2 regions of the Terribacillus saccharophilus genome follow, and region 2 is predicted to be linked to the other one. Evidence: riboswitches for the same ligand, from Rfam matches in the RefSeq annotation. Region 2 holds a riboswitch; the other holds the start of a gene.
The links. Region 2 has a riboswitch for S-adenosylmethionine ahead of GZ22_RS12665 (ABC transporter permease). Riboswitches for the same ligand answer to the same signal wherever they lie in the genome.
Positions count from the first base shown of each region.

Region 1 (3,196 bases), 750 kb from region 2:
TCTTGCGAGCCAAACGGTTGCTTGGGCGCTGTTCCTTACTGCTCAAGCCTACTACTGCAATAGTTTTTTGACGGCCTGTCGCATCTGTCGCACTGCCGAGTGCTTCCCGGATAACGGCTTCATCATTGATGACGATTTTCCGTGATTCAGAACGGATTCCCGTCGCTTTTTCCAATGCTCTGTCCAAATCATGAATAAGATCATCCACTGACTCAATTCCAACAGACAAGCGTACCAATTCCTCTTTCACTCCCGTAGCAGCGAGCCCTTCTGCATCCAGCTGCAGATGTGTCGTTGATGCAGGATGTATAATCAATGATTTTGCATCTCCGACGTTGGCAACGTGTGACCAAAGTGCAACATTATTGATCAGTGTAGCACCAGCTTTTCTGCCACCCTTAATACCAAAATTAACAATGGAACCAGTACCAAATGGAAGTACTTTCTTTCCTAATTCATAGGATGGATGGCTGCTGAGTCCTGGATAAGCAACCCAATCAACTGCGGGATGCTGCTCAAGATAGTTCGCAAGCTTTTCTGCATTTTGGACGTGGCGTTCAACGCGCAAGTGCAAAGTCTCTAGCCCCTGAATCAGCTGCCATGCATTAAACGGACTAAGCGCAGCGCCTAAATCACGCAGTAATTGCACACGCAATTTTGTACTGAAAGCAAGGGTTCCGAAATCAAATGCATAGCGGATGCCATTGTAGCTCGGATCCGGCTCTGTAAATGTCGGAAATTTCGGTGAATTCCAATCAAACCTGCCTCCGTCAACAATCAATCCTCCAATAGAAGTACCATGACCGCCAATCCACTTCGTCGCACTGTGAACAACAATATCAGCACCTAATGTGATCGGTTTGCTCAAAATAGGTGTAGCAAATGTACTGTCAACGATTAGCGGAATACCCGCATCATGCGCCACTTCGGCTACGGCTTCCACGTCTAGTACATGCAGACTCGGGTTTCCGATAATCTCTGCAAATACAGCCTTCGTTTTGTCTGTAATCGCTGCACGGAAAGCTTCCGGATCAGTTGGGTCGACGAATTTTACGTTGATTCCATAACGCGGAAGTGTCGTTTGGAATAGATTATACGTTCCGCCATATAAGTTGGTCGCTGCTACGATTTCATCTCCAGCTGCAGCCAGATTTAGGATGCTGTAACTGATTGCTGCCATTCCAGAAGCAACTGCAACTGCTGCAACGCCGTCTTCCAGCAATGCAATCCGTTTTTCTAATACATCGACGGTAGGGTTACCAATACGGGAATAAATGTTACCTGGTTCATCCAATGCGAATAGACGCTCAGCATGATCTGTATCATGGAAAAGGTATGAAGTTGTTTGATAAAGCGGTACTGCTCTTGAACCTGTTGTCGGATCTGGTGCTTGACCACCGTGTAATGCTAATGTCTCTGCTTTATATACTTGATCTGTCATTTTGTCATTCCTCCAATTTTTATATAGATGAAAAAAGCAGCTTCCAGTAAGAAGCTGCTGCATAAGCATGAAACTTCTTATCTCTCAAACTCTTTGTTTGCTGGAAGTAGCACCTTCCAAGCATTGCTGCTTGCAGGTTGCCGGGCATCATAGGACCAGTCCCTCCGCCTCTCTTGATAAGTTATTATGAAATTTTCATAGGCTGCTGAAGCACCTCACGGATATGATGTCCCCATTTTTCAAATTCGAGCAGAAAGCCATCATGTCCATAAATTGTTTTAACGTCTATATGACGGGCACCCGGAACTGCCGCTGCAAAGCGTTCAATCTCTTCCGGCGGAAACAGCAGATCTCTGGAGAAGCCGAATGTCAGTACAATCGCTTTTATACTTTGAGCAGCAGACTGCCATCCTCCTCTTCCCCTTCCGATATCATGGCTGTTCATCGCTTCTAATAATGTCACGTAACAATTGGCATCAAAGCGATTGACGAGCTTCTCTCCTTGGTAGTTCAAATATGATTCCACTTCATAAGCTGCATCGTCCCTGCGGGAGGCAGCGCGACGGAAGCGTTCATTATATTGGTGATCAGAGCGGTAAGTAAGCATTCCTACCATCCTTGCAAGTCCGAGACCCGCAGCAGGTGGTTTATCTGCTGTGTAGTTACCATTGTTCCAATCGTGATCGGAAGTGATAGCTGTCTTGGCTAAGTGATTATAGGCAATTGCGTAATCACTTACATAAGGAGTTGCCGCCAAGGGGATCAGCACATCCATGAAATCTGGATACATGACACCCCATTCCAGTACTTGCATTCCTCCTAAAGATCCGCCGATCACAGCCCTTAAATGAGAGATTCCTAGCTTCTCCAATGCAAGGCGCTGAACCGAAACCATGTCACGGATCGTAATAGCAGGAAAAGCTGCCGCATACCTATCACCTGAAACTGGATCTGCCGATAAGGCACTTGTTGTGCCATTGCAGCCGCCCAGCACATTACATGTAATTATTTGATACCGGTCGGTGTCGATAAACCCTCCAGGCTTCAGCAATCCGCTCCACCAGCCTGGAACTGTACCATTACCAGCCGCAAGTTGATCTCCTGTCAGCGCATGGCAGATCAGCACCGTTTCTCCTGATTCGGGTCCGCTTCTTTCATAAGCTACTTCCACCTGTGAAAGGATTTCACCTGATTCAAGCTCGATATCCCCTATTAGAAGTTTTCCGGTTTGGTATGACTGTTGTGACCCCATGTTCCGTACACTTCCTCCCCTCAAAATAAAAAAACCACCCTGAGAGGACAGGGTGGCAATATGTACCGACATGTCTCTCTCATCTCTAAAGTGCATACGCACTTTCAGGAATTAGCACCTTATAAGCATTTCTGCTTGCAGGTTGCCGGGCATCGTCGGGCCAGTCCCTCCGCCTCTCTTGATAAGAGCTTGCTATTTATTTGTTAACAGGATTGTAGCATGGGTTAAAATATGAGTCAACTATAAATTCTGAAATTTCCATTTACGCTGTAAAATCCCCCAGAAATTTGGACGCCCCGCATCAGCTAATGCCAATGCGGGGCTAATAATGTAACTTTTCTATTGTAAGTAGAGGATACCTAATACATCCTCTTGCCGCGGTACTTGTTCCACATGGTAGTTTACACTTAAACGATGCAATCCCTACCTCTATTGCATCCTCACGGCTCCTAGGCCGCTCCAGTCTGAATAAGTACTTCTAATTAAAACTATAGCAGAATGCC
Region 1 covers NZ_CP008876.1:3,252,217-3,255,412, reverse strand. The annotation lists gene GZ22_RS16155 (PLP-dependent aspartate aminotransferase family protein) at 1-1,441, opposite strand, end outside; SAM riboswitch class I at 1,516-1,624, opposite strand; gene metX (homoserine O-acetyltransferase MetX) at 1,626-2,693, opposite strand; SAM riboswitch class I at 2,770-2,881, opposite strand.
Region 1: another riboswitch for S-adenosylmethionine. It lies ahead of GZ22_RS16155 (PLP-dependent aspartate aminotransferase family protein); the one in region 2 lies ahead of GZ22_RS12665 (ABC transporter permease).

Region 2 (3,196 bases):
GCAAGCTCGATTTTGGATCGAGGTGTCATAGTTGGTCCTACCGATACGCGGATATCGTGTTTGGCGATAAACGGTGCTATTTGATGTCCTTCTGTACAATGCTCAATCGTTAAATCAATATCAAATTCCTTTTTTAACCGTAGTACAGTGACAATATCATCCGCACGGTGGGCATGGACGCGAAGAGGGATTTCTTTATTCAATACCTTTTCGATATGTTCTAATCCAAGGTTTCTAGCTGCTTTACCAGCTTTGCGATCTTCCATATATGTTTGTGCCTCAATAAATTTTTCACGAAGAATGGCTGCGATTCCCATTCTGGTTGTCGGCATTCTTCCTTTATCACCGTGGAACCGTTTTGGATTTTCACCTGTTGCTGCTTTTAGACCAGAAGGATTGCGAATGACCATGTCATCCACGATTGTCCCAGTCGTCTTTAACACACACATTTCCCCGCCAATTACATTGGCACTTCCAGGCATCACTTGGACTGTCGTAACACCTGACCGTCTCGCATCTTCAAATCCTCTATCCAGTGGGTTTATCCCATCAATTGCGCGCACCTGTGGCGTGGCTGCAGCGCTCGTTTCATTAAAGTCATGTCCTTCTTTTCCTATTCCTTCTTCATGTACACCTAAATGGGTATGTACATCAATTAATCCTGGAGTAAAGTATGTACCGCTAGCATCAATGATTTCATATCCATCTGGAATGGTGTCTTTTCCTATGGAAGTGAACTTTCCATGCTGTATTAAAATTGTTGTATTCTTGAATGTCTTACCTGTGCCGTCTACTCCAGATACATTTGTTATGGCTTTCATTGGTTTACCTCCAAAAGTTATAAAATATTATCTCTTTTCTGAAAACTAGAATTGGGATCCTGTCTGTTCTCGATTCCTTATAACGATAGTAAGGCATCTCACAAATGTTGTAAATGTAATTCAACCTCATTGCTGGTAGACATTTTATTTGGGTGACTCTTATAAGCAGTTAAATTTAGGAGCTGCTCTGCTAATTGTAAGCCTTGTAAAAACGAATTGTGCATCGTATTCTTCCTTCAAATTACATGTCTACTATTTGTATGGGTTTATAGGTAATAGGAACCAAAAATGTAAGATGATATTGACAGTGATTCTTACAAAAGATAGAATTCGATGTGTAATTTTAACAATTTTATATGATTATTTCTTATCCAGAGAGGTGGAGGGACATGGCCCTGCGAAACCTCAGCAACAGGTCTTTTAAGGACACTGTGCTACATCCATCGGGAATTAATTCTCGAGAGATAAGATGAATAGAGGGTACCTCTCGACGCATCTTTGTCGGGAGGTACTTTTTTTTGTTGGGAGGTGAGCAACAGAAGATTGCTAGATACATAAGGAGGGAGAATTAGAAATATGTATGTCGTCAAAAGACTAGGAATGATGCTGCTGACGATATGGATCATTGTGACTGTTACGTTTGTCATCATGCATAGCATTCCAGGTGACCCATTCGCTTCGGATGCGAAAGCCTTATCACCTGATGTAGTAGAGAATATGCGAGCCAAATATAATTTGGATGAACCATTACTGACACAGTACGGACTTTACTTAAAAGATCTGCTGCTGCTCGACTTCGGGCCTTCGATCCAATCGAAGACGAGGGACGTGAATACACTCATTCAAGAGGGGTTTCTGCCTTCTGCAATGCTAGGAATACAGTCACTGCTTGCAGCGTTAGTCGGAGGTTTATTCCTTGGAATTGTAGCTGCATTATTCCAAAACCGCATGCTGGATTATGTTTCTATGTTCATCGCAATCATTGGAATTTCTGTACCTAGTTTCATTTTAGCGCCTCTATTGATTAAGTATTTAGCCGTAGATAGTGGGTTGCTTCCAGTTGCAGCGTGGGGGACATGGCAACACACAATCCTGCCTACATTCGCACTTGCTGTTGGGCCACTGGCGATTATTGCTAGATTCGTAAGAACAAGTATGCTGGAGGTCCTGAATCAGAATTATATGAAGACAGCTGAAGCTAAAGGTTTGTCAACCTTTGACATCGTTTTCAGGCATGGTATACGTAATGCGCTGATTCCAGTCATATCTTTCATTGGACCGCTATTTGCGGCAATCATCACAGGAACGTTTGTCATAGAAAAGATTTTCGCAATCCCGGGAATAGGTAAATATTTCGTGGATAGCATTTTCAATCGGGACTATCCGGTAATTCTTGGAACGACTATCTTTTATAGTGCAATCTTGATCATCACTCTGTTCGTCCTTGATTTCTGCTATAGACTGATAGATCCGAGAATAAAACTTTCAAGTGAGGCTGATTAAATGGAGCAACTGAATAAAAAGGCATTCCAGCCTCTTGATAGGAGCCGCTACTCGGATACAGCGCAGAACCGACAATACATAGGTCATAGAAAAGAGATCCTGCAAAAGTTAATTTCCAATAAGCTCGCCCTAATTGGAGCTGGTTTGTTGATCCTCATTATCGGGATGGCGATTATAGGACCTGTTTTACAGCCATATTCACCGAGTGAGCAGTCATTGACCGAAGGGAATTTAGCACCGTCATCTGAGCATTGGTTCGGGACAGATGATCTTGGTCGGGATGTTTGGGAACGTGTATGGGCTGGTGCTCGCATATCTCTAACGATCGGAATGGCCGCGGCAGTAATAGATTTATTGATTGGAATCTTAGTAGGCGGTATCGCAGGATATATGGCGGGCCGAAGCAGGTTCGGTGATCGCGTGGATAACCTTCTGATGCGTATCGTAGAGATTTTGTATGGTATTCCATACTTGCTAGTCGTAATCTTACTGATGGTTGTTATGAAACCGGGACTGCTAACGATGATCATTGCCCTGACATTAACCGGCTGGGTAGGAATGGCTCGCATTGTGAGAGGTCAGATTCTCCAATTGAAGCAGCAGGAGTATGTGATGGCTGCTGAAAAACTGGGAACGTCCCATGCACGTATCATTATGAAACACTTGCTGCCGAATATGATTGGCATCATCATTGTCAATCTTACTTTCACAGTACCGCAGGCAATCTTCGCCGAATCCTTTCTCAGCTTCCTAGGACTTGGTGTTCAGTCACCGACAGCGAGCTGGGGGACAATGGCGAATGATGCGCTGAGTGTCATCTTGAGTGGGCAATGGTGGAGATTATTCTTTCCTGCACTACTCATATCACTAAC
Region 2 covers NZ_CP008876.1:2,502,130-2,505,325, forward strand. The annotation lists gene GZ22_RS12660 (amidohydrolase) at 1-821, opposite strand, end outside; SAM riboswitch class I at 1,186-1,292, shown strand; gene GZ22_RS12665 (ABC transporter permease) at 1,398-2,324, shown strand; gene GZ22_RS12670 (ABC transporter permease) at 2,325-3,196, shown strand, end outside.